DNA from 3 places in the Rhizobium sp. M10 genome. Region 3 is predicted to be linked to each of the others. Evidence: predicted binding sites of a transcription regulator. Region 3 holds the regulator's gene; each other region holds the start of a gene.
The links. The regulator HrcA, encoded in region 3, represses chaperone genes, less so after heat shock. The targets are predictions, from matches to a motif close to GTTAGCACTCNCNNNNNGNGAGTGCTAAC.

Region 1: a site for HrcA is predicted at 1,277-1,305, ahead of groES (co-chaperone GroES). Genes of this name have one in related genera too.
Region 2: a site for HrcA is predicted at 2,717-2,745, ahead of groES (co-chaperone GroES). Genes of this name have one in related genera too.

The regions. Positions count from the first base shown of each region.
Region 1 is NZ_NWTA01000015.1:200,301-206,481, reverse strand. Features, by position in the region: partial or broken gene groEL (chaperonin GroEL) at 1-773, opposite strand, end outside; gene groES (co-chaperone GroES) at 821-1,135, opposite strand; gene CO671_RS22500 (hypothetical protein) at 1,523-1,813, shown strand; gene CO671_RS22495 (hypothetical protein) at 1,897-2,253, shown strand; gene CO671_RS22490 (DUF2934 domain-containing protein) at 2,312-2,638, shown strand; gene CO671_RS22485 (HD domain-containing protein) at 2,644-3,063, shown strand; gene CO671_RS22480 (flavodoxin family protein) at 3,119-4,222, opposite strand; gene CO671_RS22475 (PAS-domain containing protein) at 4,501-6,181, shown strand, end outside.
Region 2 is NZ_NWTA01000004.1:124,497-130,677, reverse strand. Features, by position in the region: gene groL (chaperonin GroEL) at 654-2,291, opposite strand; gene groES (co-chaperone GroES) at 2,363-2,659, opposite strand; gene CO671_RS08280 (TIGR01459 family HAD-type hydrolase) at 2,995-3,843, shown strand; gene CO671_RS08275 (bifunctional riboflavin kinase/FAD synthetase) at 3,858-4,841, shown strand; gene ileS (isoleucine--tRNA ligase) at 5,124-6,181, shown strand, end outside.
Region 3 is NZ_NWTA01000009.1:104,494-110,674, forward strand. Features, by position in the region: gene CO671_RS16580 (saccharopine dehydrogenase C-terminal domain-containing protein) at 1-79, shown strand, start outside; gene hemW (radical SAM family heme chaperone HemW) at 143-1,345, opposite strand; gene rdgB (RdgB/HAM1 family non-canonical purine NTP pyrophosphatase) at 1,355-1,999, opposite strand; gene CO671_RS16595 (VOC family protein) at 2,000-2,425, opposite strand; gene rph (ribonuclease PH) at 2,422-3,141, opposite strand; gene hrcA (heat-inducible transcriptional repressor HrcA) at 3,267-4,355, shown strand; gene grpE (nucleotide exchange factor GrpE) at 4,467-5,099, shown strand; gene CO671_RS16615 (nucleoside hydrolase) at 5,142-6,086, opposite strand.

The DNA.
Region 1 (6,181 bases), on a different contig from region 3:
GCTTCGCCTTCGACGTCTTCGGCGATGATGAGGAGCGGCTTGCCGGACTGGACGACGGCTTCGAGGATCGGCAGCATCGATTGCAGGTTCGAGAGCTTCTTCTCGTGGATCAGGATATAGGGATCCTCGAACTCGACCCGCATCTTGTCGGCGTTGGTGACGAAATAGGGGCTGAGGTAACCGCGGTCGAACTGCATGCCTTCGACGACTTCGAGTTCGGTGTCGGCGGTCTTGGCTTCTTCAACCGTGATGACACCGTCATTGCCGACCTTTTCCATCGCCTCCGCCAGGAAGCGGCCGATTTCAGCATCGCCATTGGCGGAGATCGTGCCGACCTGGGCGATCTCGGAATTGTTGGAGATATTGCGGGCGTTGGCCTTCAGTTCCGCGACGATGGCGACGACGGCGAGATCGATGCCGCGCTTCAGGTCCATCGGGTTCATGCCTGAGGTAACGGCCTTGGCGCCCTCCTTGACGATCGCCTGGGCGAGGACCGTCGCAGTCGTGGTGCCGTCGCCGGCGATGTCGCTGGTCTTCGAAGCGACTTCGCGGACCATCTGGGCGCCCATGTTCTCGAACTTGTCTTCGAGTTCGATTTCCTTGGCGACCGAAACGCCGTCCTTGGTGATACGCGGCGCGCCGAAGGACTTGTCGATCACGACGTTACGGCCCTTCGGGCCAAGGGTCACCTTCACGGCGTTGGCCAGGATGTCGACGCCGCGCAACAGCTTCTCGCGGGCTTCGACGTTGAATTTGACTTCTTTAGCAGCCATGTCCTCACTCCTTCATAGGCAGCTAGCATTGACCACGTCCTGAGGGTTCAGGCGGCCTGCTTTCCTTCGCTCTGGGCTTCGATGATACCCATCACGTCGCTTTCCTTCATGATCAGCAGGTCTTCGCCGTTGATCTTGATTTCCGTGCCGGACCACTTGCCGAACAGGACGCGATCGCCGACCTTGACGTCGAGCGCCTGAATCTGGCCGGCATCGTTGCGGGCGCCGGGACCGACGGCGATGACCTCGCCTTCCTGCGGCTTTTCCTTGGCGGTGTCGGGAATGATGATGCCGCCCTTGGTCTTTTCCTCGGAATCGACGCGGCGGACGAGAATGCGGTCATGAAGCGGTCGGAACGACATGTCTTCCTCCATCGACAAACAATGATGACGTTGTTCGCCAGACCGGACCGGATGACGAGGTCCGGGTGGGTGCAAGGTCGCGCGCCTTGCGGGATTGATCTGGTTCGATGGTTTTTCGATTTCAAGGGGCGGCGCAGAAAAATTAGCACTCGCTGCCGGCGACTGCTAATGGCCCTGCGGGGAACAGAAGACCGGCTGCTGCGTTCGAACTAATGACGATGGTCGTCCCCTCGTCTTGAAGACGCGTTCAAAACTGTGCTCCGGCTTGAATCCGGATTTCGGCGTTCCTAGCTCTCAGGCGATCGAGGCTCGATGAGCTCGATCACCGTCACACGTTCTTTTAGGCCCACGTTCTTTTAGGCCCACGTTCTTTTAGGAGTGAGTGACATGGAAGAGAAGACCAATATAATCAAAGACCTCACTATCGAGGAACGCGAGGAAATCTTCGTCGACATCGCTCGTACGCTGGAGGATACGGCGCGCGAGGCCCTCGTCGAGGGCAATATGCACTTTGCTGTACTGTCGAACAACATGGCCGAAGCGATCCGCGTCAACGCCGACGAACTCGCCCGGGACGATCCCGAGAATGCCGAGCGCGTATTGCTCCAGGCGACGGCGATGATCTCGCAGTTCGAGGCCGTGCACCCTTATCGCATGGTAAGCATGGCCGTTCACTGATTGACCCGCTCAAATCAATCGCCGGCGTGCGGAACTCTCACAGCTGGCGAAGGTTAATGGATCACAGCATCGAGAGGTGATCCATGACGACTTCGAAAACCAACACACCACCCGAAAGCGGAACCGACGACGCGCGTTCCTTCGACACGCAACGGGCCGAGGTCTATCGCCAGAATGCATCGGACGCAGCCCGGCGCAATGCGAGTTCGACATCGGATCGCGACAGCGGCACCGAAACGCCAAGCCTGAAACTCGCGAAAGAGTATCTGAGCCTCGGCGGGCGCCGCCGGTCCAAGATCGACGACAACATCACCACTGTTCGCCAATGGGAGGTGGATCCGCCGGCGGCCGAACGCTTCTGGCAGGAGCGGGTGGAGACGCTTTCAAAGGCTGAGCGCAAGCAGGTGGAGGATTTTCTTCCCACCATCAACACGCCTTGAAACACGGCCGCTCGAGGCGAAACCAAACTGCGAGGTCTGGTCGGACCTGGAGAAGATCATGGCCACAGACAAACACGAACAGATACGCCGGCGGGCCTACGAAATCTGGGAGGCCGAAGGCCGCCCCGAAGGGGCGGACCTGCGTCATTGGATGCAAGCCTGCGACGAGCTGGCCGGCGAGGACGAGGATGAGACGCTGCAGGACCTGCTCGATCAAGACGACAGGGACGACGCGGCGCTGCTTCAAGGCGCCGGGGAAAGCGGCGATCTCGATCGGCCACGCCCCGGATTTGGTCAAGTGTCCGGGGCGACGCCGCCCGATATCGAGATAACCACGGGGGAGAAACCTTCCCGGCAAAAGATCAGAGAGACCGAAGGACCGTAATCGTCATGCAGCATCTCGACCACGCCATGCAGATCGCCATGGAGGCACATGACGGCCAGACGGACAAAACCGGACGGCCCTTCTTCGAGCACTGTCAGCGGGTCGCGCTTCTCGTGCCGGGCGACGAGGCGCGAACCGTCGCCTACCTTCACGACGTCGCCGAAAAAGGCAATGGCTGGACGCTCGACAGGTTGAAAGAGGAAGGCTTCCCGTCGGCGATCATCTCTGCGGTGGATGCATTGACCCGGCGGCCCGACGAGCCGGACGAGGAATTCGTCAGGCGTGCGGCAGCAAACTCGCTCGCTTTGCCTGTCAAGTGGGCCGATCTCGAAGACAATCTACGCCAAGCCGAACAGGCCGGCAAAGACAAGCAAAAATATCAAAGCGCCCTGGATCTGCTACGCGATATCGAGAACGGACAATAGTGTTCCCTTCCGGTGGCCGCAGCGAAGGTCCGGCCGGCAAGAGGCGTTCGTGTCGCTATTTCTGACGCGGCTGCCGCAAGCCGGCGCCGGCAGCGATCTGGCCGCCTTGGCGCCTGGCGGCAGCGGCTTCGTATAGCGTTCGCGCCGCATTGCGGATTTCCTCCTGCATCGCCTGGTCTTTCTCGTATGCCGCATGGCTTGTCGCGTAGGGTTCCCAGTAACCAATATAGCGGTCGATTTCGGCAAGCGGGCCTGCTGGTACAAGATCCATCGATCTCAGCCAGTCCGAAAGGTTCCTGCGGACACCTTCTGCACCTTCCGTGTCACCATGAACGACGACGGAAAACAGGCGGCCTTCCAGATGGCGGGGATAGGGCCATCCGTTCATCTCCAGCTGTTTTGCCTGGTCGGCATGTTTCCCATGGGTGCTCGTCGGATCCGGGTTGCCGCCGTCGGCACAGACAAGCCGGTCGATCATCAGCTTCAGGGATGACGGCGCCTGATACCAGTGCACCGGCGTGACGATCATGATGCCGTGCGCCTCGACCCACATCGGATAGATCTCGTTCATCCAGTCATGGATCTGTCCGAGCGAATAGTTGGGATAACAGGAACAGGGCCAGTGACAGAGAGCCGCCGCCGTGGAGAAGCAGGCTTTGCACGGATGGATCTGCCGGCCGTATTCCGAGGCGAGCCGGCTCAAGTCGAGGATCTCGATCTTCACATGGCGCTGCTGTTCCAGCACCTCCCTGGCGATGTCGACCATGCGGTAGCTCTTCGAAATCTCGCCCGGGCAGGTGTGTTCGCTGCGCGTCGAGCCGTTGACGAGAAGCAGACGGGTCGGCCCGTTCGGATCGTCATGCCGCTTTTGCGCGTCACGGATGGCATCGCGGGCCGCCAGCCAGTCTTCAGCCAGATCATAATCGGGATCGGCGAAGCCGGGGCCGGCCTTGCGGGTCTTCGGGCTTTTTCGCGAATTTGCGTAGGCTTCCCAGGCTGCCGACGCGAGTCGCGTAAGCTCTTCCTGCAATTTGCCGTAGGCCGGATCCCGAAATTGATTGAGAAAGCGCCGTTTGAATTCATGTTCGTCGAGCCGCGGGCTGGGACTGCCCTTGCGCGGTTCGAGATCGGAGGCTGAAGTGGCAACGTTGGCTGGCATTGGGACCTCCTGAAGCCGGTGCTTTGCTGAACGCACCGGCAGATACTGTGTTCCCGGCATGCCACCGATGGGCCGATGCAAGCGGAGCGTCGAGCGCTAAACTCTTCAGGATTTCAAGAAGTAGCCGCCACCCGCTAACCATTTCCTGACCATGAAACAGGCCACCATGGCATGCCGACCAGCGGTAAGTCGCTTATTAACTCATACGACCTATAGTCGCGGCCACTTGGGCGAACGGGGGAGTAGTCTTGTCCGACGAGCTGCACATGATCTCTGCAATGGGTGGTGCGTTGACGGGCCTGCCCGGACTTGGCGATTGCCTTGATCAACACGATATCGTGCTCAGCGTTCACCTCGATCGAGATGAATTTCACGAATGCGTCGCCAAGCGGCCGTTGCCCAACCTTATCCTGCTCGACGCCCTGTCGCCGGAGGGACGCGGTCTCGAAGACTGCCGGCGTCTCAAGGAAAACGCCGTAACGCGTGATATCCCGGTGATTATACTGGCCTCGCCGCAGGACGAGCAAAGCAAGATTGCGGGGTTTGCCGCCGGTGCGGTGGATTGTGTCTCCAACCGCGTGTCCGCCGCCGAGCTCGTCGCCCGCATCAAACGACATATCGAACTCGGCGCGGCGCAGGCGCGACTGCAGCGGCGCAACGAGCAACTCGACACCGCGCTTGCCAGCATGGGACAGGGCGTGTGCCTGTTTGACGAGGGCGGCCGGCTGCTCCTTTCGAACAATCGTTATGCTGAGGTTTACGGACTCGATTCCGCCGTCATCCATCCGGGGCAGTCCCTGGAAGACATCCTGAATCTGAGACATGAGGTCGGTGCCGTTCCCGCCACTTCGACGTCGGACTATCTCGCCTGGGCCGAAGCGACCAATATGGGCGACGTGCCCCAGGATTGGATCAAGGAACTCAAATCCGGCCGGATCATCCGCGGCTATCATCAGCGGACGCCGGGAGGCGGCTGGGTATCGACCCATGAGGATATCACACAGGCTTGGTTGGCGGAAAAAGCCCTTGCAGAGGCGCACGCCCAGGCCGAACGCGCCGAGCAGGAGGCGCGGGCGGCGCATGCCCGGCTTCTGGCAGCCTTCGAAGTCGTCCCGGAAGGCCTCGTCCTGTTCGACGCCGAAGACCGCTTCGTGCTGTGGAACCGACGATACGAACAGCTTTACGCCGAAAGCGGCGATATGCTTGTCAAAGGGATGCGCTTCAAAGACCGCCTGCGTGCAGGCCTCGAACGCGGCCAGTATCCGGAAGCGGTTGGGCGCGAAGAGGAATGGCTTGAGGAGCGGCTGGCCCATCATGCCGAGCCCACCAGCAAACACGAGCAGCGTCTGCCGGGAAACCGGTGGATCCGGATCGAGGAACGCCGGATTTCCGAAGGGGGCAGCGTCGGCATCCGAGTCGACATCACCGATCTCAAGATGCAGGAGGCGTCGTTCAGGCTGCTGTTCGAAGGCAACCCGATGCCGATGTGGGTGTATGACCGCGATACCCTGAAGTTCCTCCATGTCAACCAAGCCGCCATCGATCATTATGGCTATCGTCTGGAGCAGTTCCTGACGATGACGCTGCGTGACATCCAGGCGCCGCAGGACGCCGGACGGGTCACGTCTGCCGTCTTCGACGCCGAGGATCCAGCCGCCACGACCTGCTCCTCCCGCCACCGCAAGGGAGATGGCGGCACCATTGAAGTCACCGTCTATTCCACCTGCTTGAACTACAAGGGCAAGGCGGCATCGCTGATGGCCGTCGTCGACGTCACCGAGGCCAAGCGTGCCGAAAAGGCATTGCTGCAGCACCGCGATACGCTTGAGGAGATGGTGCGCTCCCGCACTGTCGAACTGGCGCGGCAGACGGAAGAACTCGAACGCATGCTCGAACAGGAAAAGCAGATCAACGAGTTGCAGCGCCAGTTCGTCTCGATGGCGTCGCATGAGTTCCGCA
Region 2 (6,181 bases), on a different contig from region 3:
ACTAGACACAGGCTTATGCAGCATCGGGCATAATGCCCGCGCCCATACCGGCGATCATTGCCGCGGCCATCCGAGCCTCCGAACCGGAGCCCTTCGAAACCGACTATTCTGGCATCGCCTTCCCGCGCTCGTCTGACAGCGAAAATGATCGCCGGGCGCGCTTCAATTGCAGCGCGGATTTATAGGGGCTTTTGCACAAACGGCAACGGCTTTTTAAGGGGCGTTCGCATCGAGATCCTTTGCCGGAGATGTCGGATCTCCGCACTGTTGGCGAGAATGGAGCCCAATTTTCAGCGTTTTTCCCCCGTTTCCTCCCACTTGGCGGGAGATATATCGCCGCAAGACGACGATCGCCCACAGGTTGCGTGGAGAGAAAAACAAGCAGCGGCGCAAGCCTCGCGAAAGCTTGGCCCGCCGGCAAATGCGATGCACGGCACAAAATCGCGCGCAACGGATCGAATCGTTTCGAGCAAGCTCGCGGCAAAGAAAAAGGGCGACCCGAGGGCCGCCCTTCCTGTTCCGGATGCCGGAATGTGTGCAGGCTTTCGCCTATCACATCATGTCCATTCCACCAGTTCAGCGCGCTTGCCGCGCTGAACCATCTTAGATGATGGGCGGTTTCATGGACGATGCTGTGAAAGGCCGTTGGCCTATCACATCATGTCCATTCCGCCCATGCCGCCCATGCCGCCCGGCATAGCCGGAGCGTCCTTCTTGGGCAGCTCGGCGATCATGGCTTCGGTGGTGATCAGCAGCGATGCAACGGAAGCGGCATCCTGCAGGGCGGTGCGAACGACCTTGACCGGGTCGATGATGCCCATGCCGATCATGTCGCCATATTCGCCGGTCTGGGCGTTGTAACCCCAGTTGTCCTGATCCTTGTCGAGGATCTTGCCGACAACGATCGAGGCTTCGTCGCCTGCGTTCTCAGCGATCTGGCGGGCCGGAGCCTGCAGCGCGCGGCGAACGATGTTGACGCCGGCTTCCTGGTCGTCGTTGATACCCTTGGAGGTGATCTTGACGGAGGAGCGCAGCAGGGCAACGCCGCCGCCCGGTACGATGCCTTCCTGAACGGCAGCGCGCGTCGCGTTGAGGGCGTCGTCGATGCGGTCCTTCTTTTCCTTGACTTCGACTTCCGTCGAGCCGCCAACGCGGATGACGGCAACGCCGCCGGCGAGCTTGGCAAGGCGTTCCTGCAGCTTCTCGCGGTCGTAGTCGGAGGTGGTTTCTTCGATCTGGGCCTTGATCTGGGCAACACGGCCTTCGATGTCGGACTTGGCGCCCGAACCGTCGACGATCGTGGTGTTTTCCTTGGAGATCGAAACCTTCTTGGCACGGCCGAGCATGTCGAGCGTGACGCTCTCGAGCTTGATGCCGAGGTCTTCGGAGATCACGGTGCCGCCCGTCAGGATGGCGATGTCTTCGAGCATGGCCTTGCGGCGGTCGCCGAAGCCAGGAGCCTTGACGGCAGCGATCTTCAGGCCGCCGCGCAGTTTGTTGACGACGAGCGTTGCAAGGGCTTCGCCTTCGACGTCTTCAGCGATGATGAGGAGCGGCTTGCCGGTCTGGACGACGGCTTCGAGAACCGGGAGCATCGACTGCAGGTTCGAGAGCTTCTTCTCGTGGAGGAGAATGAAGACGTCTTCGAGGTCGGCAACCATCTTTTCCGGGTTGGTGACGAAGTAGGGGCTGAGGTAGCCGCGGTCGAACTGCATGCCTTCGACGACTTCGAGTTCGGTTTCGGCGGTCTTGGCTTCTTCAACCGTGATGACGCCTTCGTTGCCGACCTTCTGCATGGCTTCGGCAATGTCGAGACCAACCTGGCGCTCGCCGTTTGCCGAGATCGTGCCGACCTGTGCGACTTCTTCCGAGGTGTTGATCTTCTTGGCCTTGGCCTGGAGATCCTTGACGACTTCGGCGACGGCGAGATCGATGCCGCGCTTCAGGTCCATCGGGTTCATGCCGGCGGCAACGGCCTTGGCGCCTTCGCGAACGATCGCCTGGGCCAGAACGGTTGCAGTCGTGGTGCCGTCGCCGGCGATGTCGTTGGTCTTCGAAGCAACTTCGCGGACCATCTGGGCGCCCATGTTTTCGAACTTGTCTTCGAGTTCGATTTCCTTGGCGACCGAAACGCCGTCCTTGGTGATGCGCGGCGCGCCGAAGGACTTGTCGATGATGACGTTACGGCCCTTCGGGCCGAGCGTGACCTTGACTGCATCGGCGAGAATGTCGACGCCGCGCAGCATCTTTTCGCGCGCGGTGCGGCCAAACTTGATTTCTTTAGCTGCCATGTTTGTGACTCCTGAATTCGATTTGTTCGGGCAAAAGCCCGTCAGTCATTTCGGGAAAGCGGATCGGCCAATCAGCCGATGATGCCCATGATGTCGGCTTCCTTCATGATCAGAAGGTCTTCGCCGTTGATCTTGACTTCGGTGCCGGACCACTTGCCGAACAGCACGCGGTCGCCAGCCTTGACGTCGAGTGCGACGACCTTGCCGGACTCGTCACGAGCGCCGGAACCGACGGCGACGATTTCGCCTTCCTGCGGCTTTTCCTTGGCGGTGTCGGGAATGATGATCCCGCCCTTGGTCTTCTCTTCGGACTCGACGCGACGAACGACGACGCGGTCGTGAAGCGGACGGAAATTGGTGCTTGCCATTGTCTAATCCCTCGATCGAATGACATTCGCGGGCCGGAGCGGCCCACATGGATAGGTGTTAGCACTCCCTTGCGGTGAGTGCTAGCGACGTGCATTTAGGGATGGCTCCGAAAGGAGTCAATGAGAGCAATCACGAATTTTTGTGCCGGAATTGTGAAGAGACCGGAGAAATGCCGGAGATTTCCGCCGAACCCTCTGCCGCGGCCGAGCCTTGCCGATCACGCGCCGGATTGCCGCGACTGAGCTTTGCGGTGGCTGATGGCGAAGAAAATGCCTTGCCATCCTCCTGCGCCTTTGCAATGTCACCGGTGACTGCAGCAACTCGGGATATTGGAATGGCCAAGCGGATAGAAACCTTCTCTGAGATCACGGATCGCTATGATGTGGTGCTCTGTGATGTCTGGGGCGTCGTTCACAACGGCGTCGATCCGTTCCCCAAGGCTGCCGCGGCCCTTCAGGCCGCCCGCGAGAGCGGCCTCGCCGTCGTCCTCATCACCAACTCGCCGCGCCTCTCCTGGCAGGTCGTCGAGCAATTGCGTCATATCGGCGTGCCCGACAGCGCCTATGACCGGATCGTCACCTCGGGCGACGTCACGCGCGGGTTGATTTCCGAGGGACCGAAGACGGTCTTTCTGCTCGGCCCCGAGCGCGACAAGGCGCTTCTCGAAGGCATCGGCGTCGAGCGGGTGCCATCAGGCGAAGCGCAATCGCTCGTCTGCACCGGCTTTTTCGACGATGAGACCGAGAAGCCGGAGGATTACACCGACATGCTCCTGGATTTTCAGGCGCGCGAGGTGCCGATGATCTGCGCCAATCCCGACCTCGTCGTCGAGCGCGGCCACCGCATCATTCCCTGCGCCGGCGCCATGGCCGCCTATTACGAGCAGCTCGGCGGCAAGACCCGCATCGCCGGCAAGCCGCACCGGCCGATCTACGAGGCGACGCTGGCGGCCGCCCGCGAGCTTCGCGGCGATTTCTCAGCCGAGCGCGTGCTGGCGATCGGCGACGGCATGCCGACCGATGTCCGCGGCGCCTTGAATTTTGGCCTCGACCTTCTCTACATCAGCGGCGGGATCCACGCCAAGGAATACACCTTGAACGGCGAAACCGACGAGGCAATCCTCAACGCCTATCTCGAACGGGAAAACGCCGCGCCGAAGTGGTGGATGCCGCGCCTTGCATAAAGAGAAGCCAGCCGATGACCGTCTTCCACCGCAATGAAACCCGCGATCCCTTGCCCGCCCATCTCAAGGGCGGGGTGATCGCCATCGGCAATTTCGACGGTGTGCATCGCGGACATCAATCGGTGCTGAACCGCGCGCTTGAGATCGCCAGGGCGCGCGGCATTCCGGCTCTTGTGCTGACCTTCGAGCCGCATCCGCGCACGGTCTTCCGGCCGCAGACGCCGGTGTTTCGCTTGACACCGGCGCCGCTCAAGGCCCGCATCCTGGAAACGCTGGGGTTCAACGCCGTCATCGAATATCCCTTCGATTACGAATTCTCGCAGCGCTCGGCTGATGATTTCATCCATTCGATCCTGAAGGACTGGCTCGGCGCCTCCGAAGTCGTCACCGGCTTCGATTTCCATTTCGGCCGCAACCGCGAAGGCGGTCCCGCCTTCCTGATGAATGCCGGCCAGACCTACGGCTTCGGTGTCACCCTGATCGATGCCTTTCGCGACGAAAATGCCGATGTCGTCTCATCGAGCCATATCCGCATGCTGTTGAAGGAGGGCGATGTCAGCGAAGTCGCCGGCATGCTGGGCTATCGCTATACGGTGGAAGCCGAGGTGATCGACGGCGAAAAACTCGGCCGGCAGCTGGGCTTTCCCACCGCCAACATGCGCCTGCCGCCGGAGGCCGAGCTTGCCGCCGGCATCTACGCCGTCCGCTTCCGCCGCCAGGACGGAACGCTCCACGACGCGGTCGCAAGCTACGGCCGCCGCCCGACGGTGACGGAAAACGGCGCGCCGCTGCTCGAAACCTATGTCTTCGATTTCAGCGGCGATCTCTACGGCCAGCTCTGCGCCGTCTCCTTCTTCGGCTATCTTAGACCGGAGCTGAAATTCGACGGCCTCGATCCGCTCGTCGCCCAGATCAAGCGCGACGAGGAGGAGGCGCGGGCGCTGCTGGGGGGTGTCAAGCCGCTCGGCGAACTCGACCGGAAGCTTTGCTTTTCCTGAGGTCGTGGTCCGCGCGGCGTCCTTCGAGCGCAAAAACCTCGGCGCCCCGGCGATCGCATCGCAGAATTCTTCTCTTCCTTTTCCGCCGAAAAACGCCTATGAACCGGCCCGATGAGAAAATTTCGGCTGGCGATCACGATGCGAATTATCGGCCCGGCCTTCCGCGCGCGCTAAGCGGCCGGGAGGTCCGGGTTTTCGGCGCTTGGATACAAGCGCTTCCGTCACCAGCTTTTTCATACCCGTTGCGCCCCTTTCTGGGCCGCCAGAAACGATTGTCCCGATATGACCGACACAGCCGAAAAAATCGATTACTCGAAGACCCTCTATCTGCCCGAAACCGATTTCCCGATGCGCGCCGGCCTGCCGCAGAAGGAGCCGGAGCTCGTCAAGCGCTGGCAGGAGATGGATCTCTACAAGAAACTGCGCGCCTCTGCCGCCGGCCGCGAAAAATTCGTCCTGCATGACGGACCGCCCTATGCCAATGGCAACATCCATATCGGCCATGCGCTGAACAAGATCCTCAAGGACGTCATCAACCGTTCGTTCCAGATGCGCGGTTATGACGCCAACTACGTGCCCGGCTGGGATTGCCACGGCCTGCCGATCGAATGGAAGATCGAGGAGGAGAACTATCGCGCCAAGGGCAAGGCCAAGCCGGATCTCAAGGAGCCGGCGGCGATGATCGAGTTCCGCCGCGAGTGCCGCGCCTATGCCGAAAAATGGATCAAGGTCCAGGGCGACGAGTTCCAGCGTCTCGGCATCGTCGGCGATTTCGACAACCCGTACCTGACGATGAATTTTCACGCGGAGAGCCGCATCGCCGGCGAGCTGTTGAAGATCGCCGCAAGCGGCCAGCTCTATCGCGGCTCCAAGCCGATCATGTGGTCGGTGGTCGAACGCACCGCGCTTGCCGAAGCCGAAGTCGAATACCACGACCACGAGAGCGACACGATCTGGGTGAAGTTCCCGGTCGGGAAAGGTCCCGACGGCGTCAAGGATGCCTCCGTCGTCATCTGGACGACGACGCCCTGGACGATCCCCGGCAACCGGGCGATCGCCTATTCCTCGCGTGTTGCCTACGGCCTTTACGAAGTCACGGCCGCCGAAAATGATTTTGGCCCGCGCCCGGGCGAGAAGCTGATCTTTGCCGATCAGCTGGCTGAGGAATCCTTTGCCAAGGCGAAGCTGCAGTACAAGCGTCTTGCCGACGTTACGGCTGCCGATCTCGCTGCCATCACCTGCGCGCATCCGCTCAAGGGTCTGGGAGACGGCTACGAATTTGCCGTGCCGCTGCTCGAGGGCGACCATGTCACCGACGATGCCGGTACGGGCTTCGTTCA
Region 3 (6,181 bases):
GGAGCATATTCCGCTGGAGATGTTCCTGAAGACGCCGACCGGCAGCCTGTTCAAGGCAGGCGCCACCAATCACGGCTGAGAAATGCTTTCCGGCGCGGCAGCGATGTCGTTGCTGCGCCGGAATAAACCCGTTGCATGAGCGTCAGCAGGCGAGATCGGCGACGACGGAATCGAGGATCAGCATGCCGGATGGCGTGCAGCGCAGCCGTGAATTGCCGATCCGCTCGATGAATTTATGTTCGAGCAGAAACTCTTCCCGCTTCGGATCGAGCTCGCGGCCGGAAAGCTGCTGCCAGCGGGCGAGATCGACACCTTCCCTGAGCCGCAGCCCCATCAGCAGCAATTCGTCGGACTGTTCCTCATAACCCAGCCGCTCCTCGTCGAGAATGCCGTGGCCGTCGCGCTCAACCATGTCGAGCCAGGCTTCCGGCTTGCGCTCGGTCGCCGTCGCGATTTTTTCGCGGCCGCGCGTTAGCCGGCCGTGCGCGCCCGGCCCGATGCCGGCATAATCGCCGTAACGCCAGTAAGTCAGATTGTGCCGGCTTTCCGCACCTGGCCGGGCGTGGTTGGAAACCTCATAAGCGGGCATGCCCTCACCCGCGGTGATCTCCTGCGTCGCCTCATAGAGCACGGCCGATTGCTCGCCATCCGGCACGATCAGCTTGCCCGCCTTGTGCAGGCCGTAGAAGGGCGTGCCTTCCTCGATGGTCAGCTGGTAGAGCGACAGATGGTCGACCGCATAGGCGATCGCCTGCTTCAGCTCCCTTTCCCAGTCCTCGACCGTCTGGTCCGGCCGGGCATAGATGAGATCGAAGGACATGCGCGGAAAAATGTCGCGCGCGAGCCGGATCGCCTTCAGCGCGTCGGCGACATCATGCAGCCGGCCGAGAAATTTCAGGTCCCGGTCGTTCAGCGCCTGCACGCCGAGCGAGACGCGATTGACGCCGGCCGCCCGGTAGCCGCGGAAGCGCTCGGCCTCGACGCTCGAAGGATTGGCCTCCATGGTGATCTCGATACCATCAGGCACGTGCCAGTGCCGGGCAATGCCGTCGAGAATGGCGGCAACCGTTTCCGGCTGCATCAGCGAGGGTGTGCCGCCGCCGAGGAAGATGCTCGTCACCGTCTTCGGCCCGCTCATCGCCCGCACCGCCGCCGTCTCCTTCAGGAAGGCGGCGGCAAAGCGCTCCTGATCCACCGGCTGGTGGCGCACATGGCTGTTGAAGTCGCAATAGGGACACTTCGCCGCGCAGAACGGCCAATGGACATAGACGCCGAAGCCGGGCTCGCCGGTATCGGGCAGCAGCGTCGCATCGCGCGAGGAGCCTGGCGTATCGAAATTGCCCACGAACAGATCTTATGCCTCCAGGCAGGTTTCGACGAAGAGTTTGAAGGCGCGCGCCCGGTGCGACAGCGCCTGCGGCTTGCCGATATTCCAGCCGTGTTTTTCCTCGCCGCTCATCTCGCCGAAGGTAACGCCGTAACCCTCCGGCTGGAAGACCGGATCGTAGCCGAAGCCCTGCGTGCCGCGCGGCGGCCAGACGACATTGCCCTCCACTTCCCCGCGGAAGAGTTCGGTATGCCCGTCCGGCCAGGCGAGGCACAGCACGCTGACGAAACGCGCGGTGCGCTGTTCAGGCATCGTGGCGCCTGCTTCCTGCAGCGCCTTTTCCACCTTCGCCATCGCCATGTCGAAATCGCGCGTGCCGTCGGCTCTTTCCGCCCAATTGGCGGTGTAGACGCCGGGATCGCCGCCGAGCGCGTCGACCACCAGCCCGGAATCGTCCGACAGCGCCGGCATGCCGGCGGCATTGGCCGAGGCGACCGCCTTGATCGTCGCATTTTCCTCGAAGCTGGTGCCGGTCTCGTCGGGTTCGACGAAATTCAGCTCGGCCGCCGATTTGGCGGTGAAGCCGAGCGGACCGATCAGTTCCTGGATCTCGCGGATCTTGCCGGCATTGTGGCTGGCGACGACGATGGTCTTCGTTTCAAGCTTGCGCATTCAGATATCCTGTTCGATGCCCCAGATTTTGGCCTCCGCACATTCCAGGCTGTTGCCGGCCGGATCGCGAAAATAGATCGAGCGGCCGCCGTTCGGCCAATGCACCTCGGATTCGATCGCCACACCTGCCGCTTTCAGCCGTTCGGCAATCGCATCGATATTGCGGCCGGCGACCCGGAAGCAGGCATGGCCCTCGCCGCTCGTGCCGTGCGGCGGCACCTGCAGGGCATTGGGCGGCGGCGGCTTTACCGTTTCCTCGGGGTTGAAGATCAGCAGCACGCCGGGGCCGCAGCGGAAGAAGACATGCCGGTTGGCCGCACGGGTGATCTTTTCAAGTCCGAGAACGTCTTCGTAGAAGACCTCCGCCGCATCGAGATCCCGCGCATAGAGCGCCGTTTCCAGCATGCCTTCCAGCATGGGGTTCATCCCGCAATCGCCTGCTTCTGCAGGGCGACGAGTTCGCCGATGCCGTTCTTGGCAAGACCCATCAGCGAGGTGAATTCCTCTTCGGTAAACGGCGTGCCTTCGGCCGTGCCCTGGATCTCGACGATGCCGCCGGCGCCGGTCATGACGAAATTGGCATCGGTTTCGGCCGAGGAATCCTCGAGGTAGTCGAGGTCGATCACCGCCTGGCTGGCGAAGACGCCGCAGGAGATGGCGGCGACATGATCCTTCAGGACCCGGTCGACCTTGATCATGTTGCGGCTTTCCATCCATTTCAGGCAATCGTAAAGCGCAATCCAGCCGCCGGTGATCGACGCGGTCCGAGTGCCGCCGTCGGCCTGGATGACATCGCAATCGAGGGTGATCTGCCGTTCGCCGAGCGCCTGCAGATCGACGACGGCGCGCAGCGACCGGCCGATCAGCCGCTGGATTTCCTGGGTGCGGCCGCCCTGCTTGCCGGCCGCGGCCTCGCGCTTCATGCGTTCGCCGGTCGCCCGCGGCAGCATGCCGTATTCGGCCGTCACCCAGCCCTTGCCGGTATTGCGCAGCCACGGCGGCGTCTTGTCCTCGAGGCTTGCGGTGCAGAGCACATGCGTATCGCCGAACTTCACCAGGCAGGAGCCTTCCGCATGCTTGGAAAAGTTGCGCTCGAACGAGACCTTGCGCATCTGGTCGGTTTTTCTGCCTGAAGGCCGCATTCTTATCTCCTGGAGTTGCTGACCGCTTCTACGATTGGCGGCGCCCATTTGCAAATTCCCTTTTGCCACGGCGGCGAGTTTGACTATATTTTCGGAAGCATCATCAGTTTGGGTTCGAGAGGTTCATGGGCATCAGGTCGACGTCGGTTTCGGATGCCGTTGCCGTGCTGGACGAGCGCTCCCGAGAAATCTTTCGCCGCATCGTCGAAGGGTATCTGGAAAGCGGCGAACCGCTCGGCTCGCGCAATCTGTCACGCCTCCTGCCGATGTCGCTGTCGCCGGCCTCGGTGCGCAACGTCATGAGCGATCTCGAAGAGCTCGGCCTGATCTATTCGCCGCATATCAGCGCCGGCCGGCTGCCGACCCAGATCGGCCTGCGCTTCTTCGTCGATGCCTTCATGCAGGTCGGCGATCTCTCCGCCGAGGACCGCGCCAATATCGACCGCCAGGTGCGGGCGGAAAGCGGCGGCAATCCGGTGGAATCGATGATGAACGAGGCGAGCCGCATGCTGTCGGGCATTTCGCGCGGCGCCGGCCTCGTCATCACCTCGAAAAGCGATCCAGTGCTGAAGCATGTCGAGTTCATCCGGCTCGAGCCGACAAAGGCGCTCGCCGTGCTCGTCGGCGATCATGACCAGGTGGAAAACCGCATCATCGAGCTGCCGGCCGGCGTCACCTCCTCGCAGCTGACGGAGGCGGCGAATTTCCTCAATGCGCACATGTCCGGCCAGACCCTGCCGGAGCTGCGCAAACAATTGAGCCGGCTCAAGGACGATGTCCGCCACGAGCTCGATGCGCTGTCGCGCGATCTCGTCGAGCGCGGCATTGCCGTCTGGGCCGGCAGCCCGGACGAGGGAAAGCCCGCCCAGCTGATCATTCGCGGCCGGGCCAATCTGCTCGAAGGGCTTGGCGGCGCCGAGGATCTCGACCGGCTGCGCATGTTGTTCGACGATCTCGAAAAGAAGGACAGCCTGATCGAGATCCTCAATCTGGCCGAAAGCGGCTCGGGCGTGCGCATCTTCATCGGCTCGGAAAACAAGCTCTTCTCGCTATCCGGCTCGTCGCTGATCGTCGCGCCCTATCGCGACGAGGACGACCGGATCGTCGGCGCTGTCGGCGTCATCGGTCCGACGCGGCTCAATTATTCCCGCATCGTGCCGATGGTGGATTACACCGCCCAGCTCGTCTCCCGCCTTTCGCGCAATCCGCTTTAAGAACGTCGCCGAAGAAGGCGCGGAATTTTCTCTTCTTTGTCACGCAGACTTGATTTTTTTCGGTCAAACCTCGATATCGGGCGCATCTGAAGACACCAACCGGAGACCGTCATGACCGATGAAACGACGAAAAACGGACCTGACGCAACTGCGGCCGATGCCGCAGCCGACGCCGCCGCCTACGTCGAGAACGATACAGTGCAGGAAGAGACCGCCCAGCCAGACCCGCTTGAGCTTCTGAAAGCCGAAAACAGCGACCTGCGCGACCGCTATCTGCGCCTTGCCGCCGAGATGGACAATCTGCGCCGCCGCACCGAGCGCGAGGTCAAGGACGCCAAGTCCTATTCCGTCGCCGGTTTCGCCCGCGATATGCTCGCCGTCTCCGATAATCTGCGCCGGGCGCTGGATGCCATCTCTCCGGAGGCCAAGGCCACTGCCGATGCCGGCCTGACCACGCTGATCGAAGGTGTCGAGATGACCGAACGTGCCATGCTGTCGGCGCTCGAGCGCCATGGTGTGCGCAAGCTGGAGCCGGTCGGCCAGAAGTTCGATCCGAATTTCCATCAGGCGATGTTCGAGGTGCCGAACCCGGAAGTGCCGAACAACACGGTCGTCCAGGTCGTGCAGGCGGGCTTCACCATCGGCGAGCGCGTGCTGCGCCCAGCCATGGTCGGTGTCGCCAAGGGCGGCCCGAAGCCGGCCGAAGCCGAAACCAATTCCGTCTTCGACGAGAAGGACGCCTGAAGTCGTTTTCCTTCTCTCTTGTGAGAGAAGGAAAACCAAAGATCAGATGCGGGCGAAGCGTTCGATCAGAAGATCGAAGAAACCGTCCGCATCGACATGGCGCATCACCTTGGCATTGGGCTTGCGATCCGTCACATGCCACCAGTCGACGACGGTCATGCCGACGGTGAGTTCAGAGCGGACCTCGATCTCGACATTGCAGTCCCGGCCCTGGAAAAGCTCCGGCTTCAACAGATAGGCGACGACCGTCGGGTCATGCAGCGGCCCGCCGTCGGAGCCGTATTTCTCGATATCGAAGCGTTCGAAGAATTCCAGCATCTCGACCATCGCCTGTGCCGGCGCCGTGCCGATCTCGGCCATGCGCTTCACCCGGTCCTTGCGGGTCAGCAATTGATGCGTCACGTCGAGCGGCATCATCACGATCGGCACGCCTGAGCGGAAGACGATGTCGGCCGCCTCAGGATCGACATAGATGTTGAACTCGGCAGCCGGCGTGATGTTGCCGCCTTCGAAGAAGCCGCCGCCCATCATCACCAGTTCGCGGATGCGGGGGATGATGTCGGGTGCCTTCTGGAAGGCCATGCCGATATTAGTCAGCGGGCCGAGCGTGCAGAGCGTCACCGTGCCTTCCCCCTCGCGGCGCAGCGTCTCGATGATGAAGTCGACGGAATGGGTCGACTGCAGCGCCATCGTCGGTTCGGCGAGCTCGGGGCCGTCGAGGCCGGTCTTGCCGTGCACGTGCTCCGCCGTCACCAGCTTGCGGGCGATCGGCCTGTCGGCGCCGGCGAAAACCTTCGTCTCCGGCCGGCCGCAGAGCTCGCAGACGATGCGCGCATTGCGGCTGGTCAGCGAAAGCGGCACGTTGCCGGCGACCGTGGTGATCCCCAGCACCTCCAGCTCGTCGGGGCTGCCAAAGGCCAGCATGATGGCGGCCGCGTCGTCCTGGCCGGGATCCGTGTCGATGATGATTTTTCTGACGTTTGCCATTCCGATCGTTCCATCCCTCGCCATGCCCGCTGTTTCGGCATGCAGCATTTCTTCATTTCCCGTCACAAATCAGCACAGTTCGCGCGGGCATGTTT